DNA from 2 places in the Mesobacillus sp. LC4 genome. Region 2 is predicted to be linked to the other one. Evidence: riboswitches for the same ligand, from Rfam matches in the RefSeq annotation. Region 2 holds a riboswitch; the other holds the start of a gene.
What was found. Region 2 has a riboswitch for S-adenosylmethionine ahead of AB5I83_RS12195 (trans-sulfuration enzyme family protein). Riboswitches for the same ligand answer to the same signal wherever they lie in the genome.

Region 1 (6,210 bases), on a different contig from region 2:
TAAAAGCCGTTGCTGAAGCCGGAAACGGTGAATACTTCAAAGCCGATAATCCTGAGGAATTGAAGAATACAATCCAGTACGAGTGGCTCCCTTCCACTCTCGACCTGGCCTTTGCTTTTACGATGGCTCCAGACGGATGGGATATGGTCGCTGAATACAAAGTTGCAGAAAAGTATCCTCTTGAATTATGGACCGTTGGAAGAAAAGAAGCACACCGGATCATTGACGCAGCTGCCATCATGTCCGAGAACGGCTGGATCACTGATGAACAATATTCCGAGTTAAGAGATTGGGGCTTTGAACGCAGCGAAGCCATGAAGGAACTCCATTACTCCATGAGCAAAACCAATCGTGAAAAAGCAGATACCGAAAGCAAGGAAATCAGACAAAGAGTCGATGAATGGACAGAAAAAATGAAAGAACTGAAAAAAGAGCGCGGCGATACTTGGTAAAAAAGATGGTCCGATAATGCGGACCATCTTTTTTATTCAATCACCATGCCATGCTGAGTTCTCATAAGCTTAATTTGCCTGTCCTGATGAACATACTCGTAAATCGCTTTGGTCACGACAATTTTTTCTCCATTAAGCCGTATCCAGTATTCCCGTTCCTCAGTAAAGTTGCCAAATGTATTCATGGTTGTATTAGTAACTCCTTTATCCTTAACGGTCCCCTTTACAGAATGAACCTCAAACTGGGAGTAAAGGTAGTCTTCATAGGCAAGAGACAAAAGAACAATGCAGCCGCCCCAGATTATTATCATCAAGATACGTTTCATTTCTATCACCAATTATAGTCTTGGCCAAAATGAACTTTGATATCCTTTCTTTACCAGCAATTTAAAAAGAACGCAAAATTTTTGCGTTCTTCAAACACTTATAACATTTGATTGGCCAATGCAATAGTGTCTTTCTTCGATTGCTCATCCGAGATATTAGGATTGTAATAGCCAATACTATAATAAATTCCATCCTTTTCAAAAACGAGAGTTCCTTTCATATAATCTCCTGCCGTCCCATCAGCTAGCTTAACTTCTTCCCCCGGACCTTCTGGATATTCAATTTTAAAATTATGGACAGTGATCATGAAAATGATGTTATCTTCTTTGTTTTTTGAAACACTGTCAAAATTGACTTGTAAATCTTTCCCATCATGCTTGAAATCTTCGATCGTCATTTTCAGCGGCATGGCGTCAAAAGGAAAATCTTTAGGCAGAATTACTTCAAATGGCAAAGAATCTAAGCCAACTTTCAAGGATGGTACATTATAAAGGATCGGAATACTTTTCAATTGTTCCTCAGTGGCATTCCCAGTTTGTTCAACTTTCTCAAGTTTACTTGTATCGAGCACATCGTTTTGTTTTTGTTGATAGCCGAAAAGCAATAGTAGAAAGATTATAGGGATAAATGATAACTTTTTCATATGCTCTCCCCCTTTACTATTTAATACGGAAGAACATTCAATAAGTTTCAAAATTTAACCATTTTTTCAAGAACTAAACAAAACTACTTCTTACCATTCCAAACTTTTGCTCCAAATCCAACCGCGAGGACACTGAAGATACTGCCAATCAATATTACAAATGCCGTCATTTTAACTCCTCCTTCAGATTCACCACCAGTGTGTAGGCCTATTTAGTGTCGAAGGTAATTTGGTTTCAGCATTACCTTTTGATGAGTTGATCTGAGCCTGAGTCAGAAAAAAGCTGCCTTCCAGATTTGCATCGCTTAAGTCGGCATCCCTTAAATCGGCACCGATAAAGTCACACACCCTCATGTCAGCTCCTTTGAGATTTGCTGCAATCAACAGTGTCCCCCGTAAATCGGAACCTCTGAGATCCGCTCCTGTTAGCCTGGCACCAAACAGGTTCTTTCCTCTCGGCTGCTTTCTGCTTTTTACTCGAGAACGGACCAGTTCACTCGTTTTTATGAGGAATCCGTTAACCTCTGCTCGATGTGCGGGAATATCCAACTTGAGAATTTCAGCAGATTCAAGGTTTGTAAGCTGTTCTGTTTTTTTATAGATTGTTCGGAGACCACCGTATAATGGCTTCGCGTCCTCTAATTTCATGGATTCATCCAAGTAAAGTAGCATTTCATGAAGCTGCTGCATGATCGGGAATACATCGAACATTTCTTTCGCTGTATCTGGGTGGTCTCGCCAATCATGTCCCCTATAGGTAATCTGTGAAACCTTTTGCCCCGCACCAAAGCATTCGTATACGGTACATCCTTTGAAGCCTTCATCCCTCAGTTTGTTATGAATCCCACAACGGTAATCCTTCTGCAAGTTCTGACAAGGCACCCCTGCCCCCTTATCAAAAGCAAAGTCAGCAGATTCCGCATATGGCAAAGCCACACAGCATAAACCAAAGCAACTTTCGCAATCGGCACTTAACTTATTTTGCAACATTTGACCATTCATTTCTCTTAATCTCCCGTAGTATAATTCCATCTTTTGTTAAATATAGATTATCATATTTTTCCTGAGAAAAAACAAAAAAGCAGGGGAACTCCCTGCTTATCTTGTCACTATTCCATACTCCGCAGCCAGCTTTTCTCCTAAGAACCTTGCCAGCTCCAGCATGCCGAATTTCCCAGCTTTTGCTTCAGCATCTGGATTGTAGTTTGTATTTGTATTGATATCGTAAGTAAAGATTTCACCTGACTCATTTCTGATAAATTCAATTCCGGCAACATCAATATTGTTTGCTTCTAGCACTCTCTTATATTTTTCAATAATAGGGTCGTTGAACGCTTCAATCACCTGGAATTTTGGCTTTTCTTCAATCTCTTCTCCGACTGGACAGAATAGGTCTCCAATCTGGCAGGCATCTGCCGGGCATAATTCAAAACCTTCAGATGTATCGACCCTCACTGCATAAACAAATTCTCCGCCGACGAATTCACATCTTGTTATATAGCTCTCCGGAGACTGGATATATTCCTGAATGAGCGTGACACCATCCACCGGTTCTTCAAATGCAGGGCCATCAACATATGACTTCAATGCATCAGCCGATTGAAAAAGTTGTACTCCAAGACCCTTTCCTGCGCGGTTATGCTTAGTAATAAATGCTTTCCCTTCGAATTCCTTGGCCGCTTCTAAAAGCTGTTTTTTACCGACAGTTGCAATAGTTCTCGGAGTCTTTACTCCTTGCTTGGCCAGCTCAAGGTATTGCTTGACCTTGCTAACTTCCAGTTCCAGTGCGCGTGTTCCGTTGAAAACTTTGCATCCGTGAGCCTCCAGCCAGGCTAAAACCTGTGCAGTATATTCCGGAGCGAATCGATGGCCTCTTGTGTGAGACGAAGCGCTCATCCTGCTATAAAAAATTCCTTGTGGCGGTTCCTTCGATAAATCAAGCAGTCCTTCGTTGAGATGCCATTCCTCAAATGGAATCCCTAGCTCCTTCAGCCGCTTTGTTAAATGAATTGTCCATTCACTATTTTCATGGATAATATATACCTTGCTCATATTTACTCATCTCCTTATAGTAGTTCAAGCAATCACTTGCTTTCTTTTTGCCTCCACAAGAGGCATAACCTGCTTTGAAAAACGTTCCATTTCTTCGAGTTGCGGTGAAAATTGGAGCAGAAGCAACCCTACCCCCGCTTGTTCATACTGAAGAATTCGCTCGGCGATTTGGTCAGGAGTGCCAATCAAATTCGGCCGTAAACCACGGTTCGATACCGAGTAATCCTGGAGCTGGATTTGCTGTTCAAGCTGGGATTTACTTGTGAAATCCTTAAAGCCGGCATAGGCACTTGATTCTTTTACAGTCGTAATGCATTCCAATTCTGCGATTGCTTCTTCCTCGGTGTCGCGGCAAATGACATAGGCAGCCATTCCGAACTCCGACAATTCTGGATTTGAAGTTGCCGCTCTGCGGACTTTCATGTCTGTTATTTTCTGTTCAATTTCTTCTATTGTCCCGCCATGCATGACATAGGCATCACATTTTTCAACAATCGTCTGTTTTCCCTTTGCACTTTCTCCGCCGGCATAAAGGACCGGATTCGGCCGCTGAACTGGTTTCGGGAACAGCTTCGTATCCTTGAGCTGATAAAACTTGCCTTCATAAGAGAAGGTTTCATCACGCCATAGTCCCTTGAGCACATCTATGAACTCTGTAGTCCTGTCATATCGTTCATCATGTTCGGTAAAAACTCCGCCGTATTGCCTTGCTTCTTCCTCCCACCATGCTGAAACAACATTAAGCGTAAATCGCCCGTTGCTGAGTTGATCAATATTTGCCGCCATTTTTGCCGTGATAGCCGGATTGTGGAAGCCCGGTCTAACCGCTGCCATTATTTCAATTTTTTCCGTTACTGAAGCCAGTGCGGCAGCAGTTGTCCATGCTTCAAGGGAATCGCGCTCTGGCCCTTTTATATCATTCAAATATAATTCGGCAATTAATGTTGTAGAGTAGCCCCATTGTTCTGCTGATTGAATCACTTTCTTTGCATAGTCAAAGGTAGGTGGCATGTTCTCGTCTTCTACATTCCTAAGCCATCCGCCAAATATAGGCAGCCAAAATCCGTATTTCATCTCAATCTCTCCTCTGCTCATAAAATCTCAACTTAACCAACCTGATAAGTTGGTTTTATAAGTAAAACATTAGAGGCTCATAAATAAGCCTCCTAAAAATAAAAAGCTCCCTTCTTCAAGAAGAGAGCCATAGCATACTCTCTTCTCATCTTTCAGACAAAATTGTCCGCAGGAATTGGCACAGTATTCTTTCAGAACCTGTTGCCGAGGTTTCGCAGGGCCTTTCCCTCCACCTCTCTTGATAAGAAGACATAAGTATTAAATTTTAGTTCGTTAAAGTGATAATATTCCAAATTCATTCAAAAGTCAATTCGTTTATCGAAATATTATTATATCCCGACCGGAAACCCAGACAGAAATTTATTTACCCTTTGAGATGCTTCTATCAGTCTATCTGGTGGCTGGACCATGGCAATTCGGACATAGCCTTCGCCTTGTTTTCCAAAAGCATCACCAGGAACGACGGCAATTCCTTCTTCATCAATTAGCTTGAAAGCGAAATCGCGGGATTTCCAGCCGGCAGGAATTTTAGCCCACACAAACATCGTTGCCGGAGAATTTGCCACTTGCCAACCGCTATTCCTGAATCCTGAAACCAAAGCATCCCTTCGTGCTTCATACTGCTTCAGCTGATCCCCGAGAAAAGAATAATCTGAGGTCAGTGCAGCAATTGCTGCTTTTTGAATCGGGTAAAAAATACCGTAATCGATATGTGATTTGAAGGAAGCAAGAATATTGATCACCTGTGAATTCCCAGCGACGTAGCCAATGCGGCAGCCTGCCATATTGAAGGTTTTTGACAATGAGTTAAACTCTACCCCTACGTCTTTGGCACCGTCCACCGAAAGGAAGCTGGTTTTCGGATTCTCATCATAAATCAATTCAGAATAGGCGAAGTCGTGCACCACGAGGATGTTATGTACTTTAGCGAATTCGACCACCTGTTCAAAAAAGCTGCTGTCCGCCAGCGCGGTGACAGGATTTCCTGGATAACTCAAGATCATCATCTTCGACTTTTCTAAGATTTCTAGAGGAATCTCATTCAGCTGCGGCAGATATTGATTTCCCTCCAACAAAGGCATAGGATAGATCGACCCACCGGCAATGGTTACGCTAGCTTCATAGATTGGGTAACCTGGATCCGGAACAAGTACATAATCCCCAGGGTCAATGATTGCAGTAGCCAAGTGCGCTAGCCCATCCTGCGAGCCCATCAGCTGCAAGACTTCACTTTCAGCTTCTAGCTCAACAGAATAACGCTGTTGATAAAAATATGTAACTGCCTCATTAAATTCACTGATTCCCTTTAACGTGTATCCATATTTCCCTGGATCCATCGAATATTTAGCAAGTTCCTCCATGACAAAAGAAGGCGGGCCAAAATCTGGACTCCCTATACTTAAGTCAATCACATCTTTCCCATACATCAAGGCTGCCTGTTTACGGTCAACCACTTCCTGAAAAATACTTGATGTCATCTTTCGTATCTTTTCTGATCCGTAAATATTCATGGATATTCCCCTTTACTGTTTATTTCTTTAACGCTGTGAATTGTTAGAATCTTTTAAAATATAAATTCGATTATATCAGGAGCAGCCAGTCATTTCTAGCAAAAAAAAAACAGGACTGCTTAAGCAGCCCCTATGTTCGTGTAATAATTTT
Region 2 (11,905 bases):
TGTCCCATCCTGGCTCGATAGCTCCATATGCTGTGATAGGTAGCCAATTTTAACATTGCTGCCTTTTCGGACTTCACCCTGGTCTGGGGCAAGGTCATCCTGAATGAACTTCAGCAGCGTCGTCTTGCCTGAACCATTTTCACCGACTATCGCTGCACAATCCTGATAATGAAGCTGGAGATTGACTTTGGAGAACAGCTCTCTTCCGCCAAATGATTTCTGAACATCTTTGAAGACCAGCACATCTTTACCGCTGCGTGCTCCTGTTTCCAGTTCGAAATTCATTTTCTTCCTGTTTAAAATCGGACGGTCCAGCTTTTCCATCCTGGCAAGCGCCCTTTCCATATTCGTAGCCCTTTTATGGAGGGCAGCACTTGGCGGGTTCGCTCTATTCGCCCAGTCGCGCAGACGCTTGATTGCCTCTTTCATTTTCTTGATTTTCTTTTGCTGTTCCTCAAACGCCTGGAATTCACGCAGTAATTTAGCTTCTTTTTCCTTGATGAAACCTGAGTAATTGGCATGATAGAGATCAATCTCGCCATCCTCCAGGTCAAGGATTTTTGTCGCTGTCTCGTCAAGGAAATAACGGTCATGCGAAATAATCACTACCGTACCATCGTATTCCTTCAGAAACTCAGCCAGCCACTCGGCTGCCATAATATCAAGATGGTTGGTTGGTTCATCGAGAAGCAGCAATTCTGGATTTCGCAACAAGCTCAACCCCAAACCTACCTTTGTTTTCTCGCCGCCGCTAAGACTGTTGAAGTTTGAGTCAAGCATGCCCTCTATGTTCAAGCCATTAGCTATGCGGTCAATATTGGCGTCCATTTCATAACCTCCACCGAGAGAAAACTTCTCCTGAAGAACACCGTATTTGGCCAGCAGTTTTTCAAGCTTACGCGAATCTTCACCCGCTTCTGCCATTTCATTTTCAAGCTGCTTCATCTCAGCCTGAACAGCCAGCAACTCGTCAAAGGCCGTTTTTAGAACATCCCTGGCTGTCATTCCTTCCTCATAATTCGGAATTTGGGCAAGGTAGCCGATTTTCAAGCCTTTCTTCCAGTGAATCTTTCCCTGGTCAGTTTCCTCTATGCCGGCAATCAGCTTCATCAGCGTTGTCTTGCCGCATCCATTTGGTCCTACCAGACCCACCCGGTCCTTCTCGTTTATTTCAAAAGACAAATCCTCAAAAATCAGATTGCCTCCGTACATTTTGCTTATATGGTTAATGCTGCATGCTATCATGATAATTTCCTCCTATTAACGATCCCCCTTTTCAGCTAATGCACCCCGGTTGTTTTTAAGCACAAGGCTCTGTTAAACTCGACTGTTGATTTTCGTTCCAGGCGCTTCGCTTTCCGCGGGCAGTCGGGAAGCCTCCTCGGCGCTTTAGGCGCCTGCGGGGTCTCCCCATGACTCGCTCATCCCGCAGGAGTCTTCGCGCCTTCCACTACAATCAACAGGACTGAACATAACATTTGCTTTAACAGAGCCAACCACAAAAAAGCCAGGGGCAGCTGGCTCTGCTCCTGGCTTGTGCAACTTGCATGAATAGAAAAGGAGGGCAAAGAGCCCTCCCCATTCACCGTAGCTTGCAATTAAGCGGGAAAAGAGATGATCCTACCGTTTGTATTTGATATTGAGCTGTTAAAAAGGGGCATACGTATCCCGTTGGCAGCTGCAATCGCAAATTTTGCACGACAAAAATATAGGAATTCATTCCAAAATCCGCGTACAAAAACAGTCTGGATCATCTCTTCTCACCTCCGTTCAATAATAATTAGTTTTATTTTACAACCATCATTCTATTTTAGCAAGTTTTTCCTGATACGATAATTTATCCCTGTTAATCAAACGTTTGATTGAATCTTTTTCAGTACCGCCACAATAGGCTTTTATCAATTTTTGCCATACTGATAATCTTGTGAATAAAGCGTTTAAGCAGGCTTGACCCGCGGGTAATGGATAACTAATGAAGGAGTGGGTGACAAATGCTTAAACAACTGGAACTTTCTGATTACCAGCTCTGGATGTGTAAAAAGATTAAAGAAAAGTTAGCTGAAAAGCATAACTATATAAATTGCGCTTCCCATTATCCAAATGAGTTTGAAGAGCGGGAAGTCATATCCATAGCCTTAAGCGAAATGCTTATGAAATTAGATGTAATCGACAAAAAAGCGAACTAGTTTGACCGGGGGCCATTGGCCTCTTTTTTGTTTTATGAATCAAAATGATCCTTTCTTCTCAACTCAGCAAGAATCTCAGTCAACAATGCTTCCTGTCGTTTCGTGCTCGTTACAAGCATGACATATAGCACAATAAGGACGATTGGCAATCCGATCGACAACAGAATACCTACCAATCCAAACAAACCAAAAAACGGCTCCATGCAGAAAACCTCCCCCTGTTATTTTACGATTGAATGCCTGAAAGCATATATGACTGCCTGGGTGCGGTCCTGCACCTGAAGCTTACTTAGTATATTGCTGACATGCGTTTTCACGGTTTTCAGGGCGATGAATAGTTCGTCAGCAATTTCCTGGTTCGTTTTTCCCTCAGCAATTAGCTTCAAAACTTCCATCTCTCGCTCTGTCAACTCTTCGTGCAGTTCAACATTATTCTTCTGGCGCATTTTCATCATCATCTTGCCTGTCACTTCCGGTTCGAGCACTGGCTGACCAGAGTATGTAACTCTTACCGCATCTGCTATTTCACTGGCTTTCGAGGTTTTCAGCATATAACTCGTCGCCCCAGCTTCAAGCGCAGGATATACCTTTTCATCATCAAGGAAGCTCGTTACAATGATGATTCTCGCTTCAGGCCACTGCTCGATGATCTGCTTTGTCGCCTCGATTCCATCCATCTCTTTCATGACCAGATCCATCAGTACGATATCCGGCCGCAACTCAAGAACCATCTCGACACCTGTCTTGCCATTATCCGCCTCGCCGATCACTTCAATATCAGGCTGGGCTGATAAATACGACGAAACGCCAATCCGCACCATTTCATGGTCATCCACAAATACAACTTTAATCATTCTTCTCACCCGCCACCATTAAAATTGGAACCTTAACCTCAAGCCTGGTCCCTTTATTTTCTACACTGACAATCTTCAATGTCCCGCCGATTTCCCCGGCACGCTCGTGCATATTCTGGAGGCCATATGATCCTGCTTTTGCTTCTTCTACATTAAAACCGATACCATCATCGACAACTCGCATGATTACTTTATCATCGCGCTTGATCAACAATACTTCCAACTCTTCTGCCTTACCATGGCGAAGCGTATTCGAGACAGACTCCTGGAGGATGCGGAATAGATGGTCCTCGACCCCTTTATCCAATGGGAATGGCTCCACCTTCCACTTGATATTCATGGTGACTTTCTGTCTTAATTCGATTAATAGTTCTTCGATTCCTTCCTGCAGGCTTTTCCCTTTCAAAGCGACTGGCCGCAGGTGCAGAAGGAGCGCCCTCATTTCAAGCTGCGACTGATGGATCATTTCCTCGACCATCTTCAGCTGCTTTGTCTCACGCTCATTCTCGGAAGGTGCTTTCGTTTCATTGATCGCGGACATCAGCATCGAGGCTGCAAAAAGCTGCTGGCTGACAGAATCATGCAGTTCGCGTGCCAGCCTATTGCGCTCTTGCGAAATGATTTCCTGAATCCGCGACTCTTGTTCCTCTGCTTTTTCAGTCGCAAGGCGCTGTGACAGCATCGCTTTTTCAGAAATCTGCTTATGAAGCTTGCTGACTCTTTTCGATATAGAGGAGATTTCCGCGTATGCCTGATTGAGTTCAATTTCAGGTTCCTGTCCTTCCTCCAGCTGAAAAAGCCAGTTGTCGACTGTTCTGAATTGCTTTCGCCAATATGTCCCTGATGCCATACCAAAAGCAACGCCCAGCACGACGCTAATGCTGAAGGTGAAAATGATGAACGGGATATCCATCAGTTCCCGGTTCCACAAATCAGAAAGCTTCGCGACCGGAAAAACGAGTACAAAAGACAAAGTCACCGCGATGAATAAAATAATACCGAGTGTTAATCCCCATAAGATTTGGCGCATGGCAGTCGTCATATGCGTTTCACCTCGATATTACCAACAAGCATAGAGGTGAAAATTTTCACTTTTTGCTCTGCCTCTTCATAGCCTGGAGTCTGCACATATAAATTCTGGTTCAGTGCCCTTCCTTCCTCATGCTCGAATACTTCAGCAGAGCCAATCACTGATGAATGACGGAGGGTTACTTCTAAATCATATGGCACATACAATTTGACATTGCCTATGATATTTCGGATAAAGATGACGGTTTCTCCCTTTGGCAGAACTGTCAGGCTCAGGTCGATCACACTGTCGCCAATCCCCGTCTGGATATTGACATCATTCCACTCATATACATGTGACGGTGTTTCCTGATGCCCAAACAAACGATTTTTAAAAAGAGGAGTCTTTTCAATCAGCATTTCCTTCCGGTTCTCTATTTCAGGCTCCTGTAAAACTGGTGTGATCACTTCAGGCTTCTTTTTCGACTGTGCAAATTGATAGGCAAGGTAAATCAGGACGGCCAATAAGAAAAATCGGAACGTCATCATGCTGAAGACGCTGCTCAGGAAAAAGAACAAACCTGCCCAAAATAAGAACTTTCCCGATTTTTTCGGCATTAATGAGCGGCCGAAGTAAATCATCGCTCCGCTTGCCAGGAGGGAGAAAATCAGTCCTTCGTTAAAAAATGAAACTTCGAGCAATAGCAATATAAGTCCAGTAATCACAATCCAGCTGACATAATCATTTTTCATGTTGTTCAACATGCTGTTTCCTCCCTTCCTCTAGCTTTTTAAAAATGGAATACTTGATAGAGGATTTTTATTATGAAGTCTTTTCGAGGTGATATCCTAAAAGGCGCAGCTGCCTGCGCCTTTATAGAATACCATGTTTTGCCTATTAAATAGTATGTGTTTCTTTATTTTTGAACTCTTTTTCGAGCTGGGCAATCCTGCTGTCGATTGTATTGCGGTTGTAAGTGCTGTTCACTTTCTCCTCCAGCTGGTCGAGATAGGTTTCCATCTCTGTGAATCTTGAGTAGGCTTTATCGGAGTACGCACCGTTATCCAATACCTGATCCATTCGATGATGGGCTCTTGTTACATTCTCGCGGCCCATCAATTCAAGACGTCGGATGTGCATATCTTTCAATTTATGCTTCATCTCTTCATATTTCCGCTCGAGCTCGAGCTGTTGTTTCACACCATTTTCCATGGCTTCCTTCAGTCTGGCTGCACGCTCCTCATACTGCGCCTGCTCCTGCTGAGCAAACTCCTGGAGATCATTTTCACCAGCTCTCATTGCCACCTCTGATTGATACTTCCTTTTTTCAGCCATTTCAAGTGCTTGCTGATGTTCGCGGGCAAACTGTTCCTTCAACTGCCCTTGGCGCTCAAGAAGCTTTCTGACCTTTTCTGTTTCATTTTCACATTCACGAAGATACTGATTCAGCAGCGCGATTGGATTTTTCTTTTCCTTCTGGTCAAGAGCCTCGTGAAGATCTGCCATTACCGTGTTTTTGATTCTTGTTAATAGATTTGCCATTTAATATCTCTCCTTTTTTGATAAGCGCAAGCGCCTTGGTCAGCCCCGACAAGCGCTGGAGGGCCGACCAGTGAAGTCGTTCTTTGACTTCATTGGGCGGACCGAAGCGACTCGAGGGGCTAGGCGCTGGAGCTAGATAGTTTTCAAATTGAAGTACATTCATTTTATTTTTGTGGATTTATTTGTTATTTGTTATTCAATTGTGCCCATTGCTTTTCGAAGTTGACGAAAGGGTCGTTGTCTTCGCGAATCACATTTTCTTTCTTATCCCAGTTCTTGTATACAAGGTACAGGACATAAGCAGCTGCGATTGCCAAGATGGCTGGTACGTTTGAAGCTGTCGCCATCAGGATGATGAAGCCCGCGATTCCCCAGCCGACTTTTGCGGCAGTTGAATCTGTCTTTAAAAATTGTTTGACGACGAAGTAGAGCACCAGCAAGCTGACCCCAAGTCCGACGAGCGGGCCAAGGTTTGAAATCAGCACCATGGCAGCAATGAAACCGGCAACCAGTAAACCAAATTTTTTCATGTTCAATTCCTCCTTATCTCTTATGATTACATCTTACCTTTCTGGCTAAAATTCAATAACGTGCCTGAGCTTGATTTTGGAGTAGGACCTGAGGCTTAGCTGCGTACCGGTCTATGGGATTCAACCGCAGCAACAAAAAAATAACCCGGTCTCCATGAACCGGGTTATTTCCATTTGGATTATTTATTTTGCGATGAACATTTGCGTCCAATAGTGTCCATAATTACCGCCCGTTGCATGTCCAACACCGATATGTGTGTATGTAGGACTAAGGATATTCTTGCGGTGGCCGGGGCTATTCATCCATGATTGGACTACTTCATTCGCTGTACGCTGGCCGGCAGCAATGTTCTCTCCAGCACTGCGATAGTTGACGCCAAAATTCTTCATCATCATAAACGGGCTGCCGTATGTTGGGCTTGTATGGGAGAAATAATTTTTGTCTCTCATATCAGCAGATTTATATCGTGCAACCCTGGAAAGCTGCCAGTCAGCAGCTAGCGGTTTCAGGCCATTCTTGGCTCGCTCCTGATTCGTCAGCTGGATTACCTGGCTTTCAATACTCTTTGTTGCTCTTATAGTAGGGATATTCACCTTCTGTCCAGGATAAATCAAATTTGGATTTTTAAACTGCGGGTTGGCGGAAATGATTTCAGAAAGGCCAATCTGGTACCTGACTGATATTTTCCATAGAGTATCACCCGGCTGTACTGTGTGGACCTGCTGTGCGGACGAAATGGTTGGAAGAGCCATTACCATCAATAAAAGAGCTAAAAGTATTTTCTTGAACATATTCAATCCTCCTCACCTGATAGGATGAGAAAAACCCAAGAAATTATACTTTATTAATTTTTCATAAGAAAACATCACAAGAACGTTGCATATAGTTTATTCAAGGGAGGAATGCAAAGTATGGGCTATCTTTGGGTGATGACCATTGGTTTTGTCATTTGTCTCGGTTTAATGGGCGGTACGTTAATGTTTTTTATCAGATCTGCTTTTAATTACGATGATGTGAGCCGGGTTGATTTGTTGGATAGCAAGCGAGAAGAGTAGGTTGTAGAATGCCAAAAGGCTGCCAGGATGAACTGGCAGCCTTCTTACAATGGCATGGTTTTAAAAGTTAAAAGTCGCGTGTGTTATCAAAACGAGTGTTGGCAGGGTTGTCCGAAGTCAGTGGTGCATCGACTGGGTCTACATTCCTTGTGCCATCAACCGCTGTAGCATTATCATTCAGGCCGACTCTGTTTTCGTCACGCTCGACAACTACAAGAATCTTACCTTCTTTTACATAGCCTTCGTAACGTTCCGCTTCATCTTCCGGAATGCCCATTCCGATCAGTGCTCCGGCTAATCCGCCTGCACCTGCGCCTACTGCTGCACCTGTAAGTGTCGCAGCGATTGGGCCCGCAGCTACGATTGGACCAATTCCAGGAATCGCTAGCGCACCGATGCCTGCCAATAATCCAGTAAGGCCGCCTAATACGCCTCCTGTTGCTGCACCTGCAGCCAGACCTTCCTCAGTCTTTGTACCGGTTGCTTCATTGACATCGTGAATCTCATCTTCGTTCTTACTGATAACAGAGATGTCATCAGTTGAGTATCCCTGTCTTTTCAGGTCCTCAACAGCCTGGATTGCGTCTTGCTCGTTATCATATACTCCTACAAGATGTTTTTCATGTTCAAACATAATAAAAGCCTCCTTTAGACGAGTAGTCCCTTTAAAAATACCCGCATACAAGAGGCGTAAACCTTATGTCGAACGATAAAATGGGACATTTTTTTCTTTGAAATCTACATTTAGTTAAAAAGCAACAGTGCAAAGTAGCTCATTTACTTCCAGATTATTTTTCCACAGCCGCAGACAGTGCTGCTTCAAATTGCTGAATGATATCCTCGCTATTTTCGATTCCAACTGAAATCCTGACTAGTCGATACGTGATTCCAAGCTCTGCCTGTGCCTCTGGCGGCAGCGCGCGATGGGAAGTTTTCAGTGGATGGGAGACCGTTGTTTCGACTCCTGCAAGTGTTGGCACAATTTTAATCCAACCAAGCGATTTGAAAAATTGATCTGCATCCACCTGTTCTGCGAGTTCAATACTTACGATGGCGCCGAATCCCTTTTCACCTTCAGTAAATGGATAATAAACCTTTGCGACATTCTTATTTTCATTCAGACTATCAGCCAGCATCCTGGCATTCTCTGATTGAGTTTTCATTCTTAACGCCAGAGTCTTCAACCCCCTGCATGTAAGCCACGCTTCAAACGGACTGAGGTTCGCACCGAGGTTCACGATCCTCGCACGTGCTTCTGCAATCAGCTCCTTCTTGCCAACAACGACACCTGATGTGACATCACTATGGCCGCCAATGTATTTAGTCGCGCTGTGGACAACCAGGTCAGCTCCTAGTGTGAACGGGCGAACATGAAGCGGCGTTGCAAATGTATTATCCACCAAAACAATCAGATCTCTTTTCTTGGCAAGCGCGATGACCTCTACCAATTTTTCCACACGAAGAAGCGGATTTGTGATGGACTCAGTATATAGAAGCTTCGTATTCGGTCGGATCGCCTGTTCTACATTTTGCAAATCCGCAAACGCTACAAAGGTCGTCTCGATTCCAAAGCGTTCCAATTCAGCCTTCAGCATATGAAAACTTCCGCCATAAACATCATCAGCCGCCACGATATGGTCGCCATTTTTCACAACTGCCAGAACACCCGCTAAAATCCCAGCCAGCCCTGAAGAAGCCGCCACTCCATCTTCTGCATACTCAAGCGCTGCTACGGCTTGACCCAGTTCATCCGTATTCGGATTGCCAACCCTGGAATACAAATAATTCCCTTCTCCCTGATAAAAGCCCTCCAGCTCATCAAGGTCATCGAAAGTAAAAGCCGACGTCTGATATATCGGGGTAGCCTTGCTTTTAATTCCCTGTTGCTTCGTATGTACTGAATGCAATACTTCTGTTTCAAACTTTTTAGCCATCTTGTCACCTGCTTTTAGAATTCGTAGTCGTATGGTAAAAACAATCATAAAAAAACCTCTCCAATAAGGAGAGGTTACAGTTCAATCAGCCTCTCTTATCTTCAGACTGCAATCTTCAGAACTCAGCACCTTTCATCGTAAAAAAATAAGGTTGCCGGGCTTCAAAGGGCCTGTCCCTCCGCCGCTCTGGATAAGAGTTATTTCGGGTTTAAAAATAGTTTTTTAATAGCTGAAGTATACCAGCCTCTCCGGCTTTCCGTCAATGAGGGTTCATCCTTTCGGTACCGTTCGTAATACATAAATGACAGTTCATACTTCGGAGGCACCGTTCGTGATACACACTTGACAGTTCATACCTCGGCACCGTTCGTGATACACACTTGACAGTTCATACCTAGGTACCGTTCGTCTTACGTATATGACAGATCGCACAAACTCAATCTTCCGGATCGCTGTCAAGCAAGTCCCAAGGCGTGATCACGCCAATTGGCTTCCCGTGGCGGTCACCGGTTTCCGTGATGATGACGGCCTGCAGTTTTTTTCCTCTTGTATGGTAACGCTCGAATAACTCTTCAATATGATACAAAGATGCATCCTCATCGACAAAGGTCACAAAGTAATTTTTCCCCTTCGTCAGTAGCTCCTTGACCCTCACGTCCTCAAAATGCACGACGCTATCTGAAAAATGCTTCGCCATCCACTGGATGATTTCCGTTGAAGTCAGCAGGGCAATATATTTATCATCCTTGTCATAGACAGGGAATCTTGTGAAATCAAACTTATTGATCACCTTTAGAACATCTTTAAGATACGCATCTTCATAATAATAAAACACAGGGCTGGTCGCGATCGATAACGCTGTCTGCGGCTTCTCGAACTCCCTGCATATCTCCTCGATCCGTTCAACCACTTCGATATGAGGCTCGGCGATATAATAATCCGCGTTCACCCGCTCATGGACAATCGCATTGCGAAGCTTCGCAAACTGATGAAGCTCACTTTTATATTTACGCACTAATGAATGATTTTTATAGCCTGAATACAGCAGTTCGACAAACGCATCACTGTCCGTTCCCTTCACCATTTCCTTCAACGCTTTATGAATCCTGTTAAAAGCTGTCTCGAACTTTCCGGATTGCTCCTTATGTTTTACCTCATGCTCCTCAGAAGCATTGGTGCCTGATTCGGGATTCCTTCCATCATCATTGCCTCGCTTTTTCCCATTCCCATTATTGGATTGTTGAGAAGATGGTTTCCCATTACCATTTTTACTTTTGGATTGATTGGAGGATGAGTTACCATTACCACTTTTTAATTGTTCTTCAGATGAGGAACTCTTCCCGCGTCTAATCTGCTTGTTGTCTGGTTTTACTTTTGACGGCGAGTTGCCGTTTCCTTTTCCAGCTGTATTGGATGAATCCGCACTTTCGTTGTCTTTTTTACCAGGGTGCTTTTGTTCCTTTTCATCGACTCGCTTCAGTCTGTTTTCATCTGACACTTGCTGCTTAGGATTTGTACGAATATATGACTTTTTATTTTTACCAGCCTGTTTTTTTGAACCTGACTGATGATTGAATCTATGTTTATTCTGAGTATTATTAACCAAGATAGCCCCTCCGTAATTTCAAATAACTTCCCTTTCTCCTTACCCCATTTAGTACTTTTACTAATCATGGATATATAATGTAAAAATTCCAGATGAACATTATGTTTGATACAATAAGTATAGTACATACATTACTAATTCACAGATGTTATTTTTATAGAAAAGGGATTGATATTCAGTGGCAGCAACGAAGAAAAAGAGAATAGTTATAGAGGTCACACAGCTTGTGACCATCACAATCGGGGCGATTATCGCGGCTTTTGGGCTCGACCTGTTCCTGGTTCCTAACGCAATTCTTGATGGAGGGGTCATCGGGCTATCCATCATTGCAGCGGAACTGACGAACATCTCGATGAGTATTTTCCTGATTGTTTTCAACCTCCCATTCCTGTATATCGGATATCGGAGGATGGGTTTGAAATTCACGCTTCGCACTTTGTATGGCGTCATCATTTTATCCGCCGCGACCGCTTATTTACACCATTTTGCCCCTGTGACAGATGATTTATTTCTAGCGACTATCATCGGCGCAGTTATCCTGGGTACAGGTGTCGGTTTGGTCATCCGGGCAGGCGGAGCACTGGACGGAACGGAAATCATCGCGATACTTGTCAGCAAAAAGCGCACCGTCTCTGTCGGACAAATCGTCATGATCATGAACTTATTCATCTTCATTTTAGCCGCCTTGCTCGTGTTCAGCTGGGAAACAGCCATGTACTCTATCATCACCTATTTCATCGCCTTCAAAATGATCGATGTCGTCGTCGAGGGCATGGAAGAGCTAAAATCCGTCACGATCATTTCCGATGTTCCTGAAGAAATCGCCGAAGCCTTGCTGAAGCAATTAGGCAGAGGCATGACCTACATACAGGGCCAAGGCGTTTTTTCAAGCGAGCCTAAAAAAATCATCTACACCATCGTCAGCCGGATTGAATTGTCCACACTGCGCTCCGTTGTCGATGATATTGATCCAAATGCTTTAGTCGCGATTGAAAATGTCGCTGATGTTTCCGGAAGCAACTTTGATAAGAGCGGCGGGCATTGATTAAACATGATGGATGAGCGGTTGGTCGATAAAACCTGAAATGTGGTCGATATATCCTTAAAAGTGGTCGATATATCTTAAAAAGTGGTCGAAATAATCAAAAATCCGCCAATATATTTCGAAATGTGGTCGAATTATCTTCA

Region 1: linked by a shared signal. The riboswitch ahead of AB5I83_RS17325 (LLM class flavin-dependent oxidoreductase) and the one ahead of AB5I83_RS12195 (trans-sulfuration enzyme family protein) in region 2 are both predicted to bind S-adenosylmethionine.

Annotation. Positions count from the first base shown of each region.
Region 1 covers NZ_JBGCUB010000005.1:342,758-348,967, reverse strand. The annotation lists gene AB5I83_RS17350 (vWA domain-containing protein) at 1-452, shown strand, start outside; gene AB5I83_RS17345 (hypothetical protein) at 485-778, opposite strand; gene AB5I83_RS17340 (hypothetical protein) at 877-1,422, opposite strand; gene AB5I83_RS17335 (pentapeptide repeat-containing protein) at 1,612-2,424, opposite strand; gene AB5I83_RS17330 (ATP-grasp domain-containing protein) at 2,521-3,474, opposite strand; gene AB5I83_RS17325 (LLM class flavin-dependent oxidoreductase) at 3,499-4,548, opposite strand; SAM riboswitch class I at 4,691-4,796, opposite strand; gene AB5I83_RS17320 (LL-diaminopimelate aminotransferase) at 4,878-6,059, opposite strand; gene clpP (ATP-dependent Clp endopeptidase proteolytic subunit ClpP) at 6,190-6,210, opposite strand, start outside.
Region 2 covers NZ_JBGCUB010000003.1:257,304-269,208, forward strand. The annotation lists gene abc-f (ribosomal protection-like ABC-F family protein) at 1-1,245, opposite strand, end outside; gene AB5I83_RS12140 (RAxF-45 family protein) at 1,599-1,754, opposite strand; gene AB5I83_RS12145 (hypothetical protein) at 1,992-2,186, shown strand; gene AB5I83_RS12150 (hypothetical protein) at 2,219-2,389, opposite strand; gene AB5I83_RS12155 (response regulator transcription factor) at 2,408-3,040, opposite strand; gene AB5I83_RS12160 (sensor histidine kinase) at 3,033-4,082, opposite strand; gene liaF (cell wall-active antibiotics response protein LiaF) at 4,079-4,813, opposite strand; gene AB5I83_RS12170 (PspA/IM30 family protein) at 4,947-5,591, opposite strand; gene AB5I83_RS12175 (lmo0954 family membrane protein) at 5,777-6,121, opposite strand; gene safA (SafA/ExsA family spore coat assembly protein) at 6,305-6,913, opposite strand; gene AB5I83_RS12185 (hypothetical protein) at 7,034-7,177, shown strand; gene AB5I83_RS12190 (general stress protein) at 7,245-7,811, opposite strand; gene AB5I83_RS12195 (trans-sulfuration enzyme family protein) at 7,966-9,111, opposite strand; SAM riboswitch class I at 9,204-9,308, opposite strand; gene AB5I83_RS12200 (CBS domain-containing protein) at 9,548-10,717, opposite strand; gene AB5I83_RS12205 (YitT family protein) at 10,896-11,762, shown strand.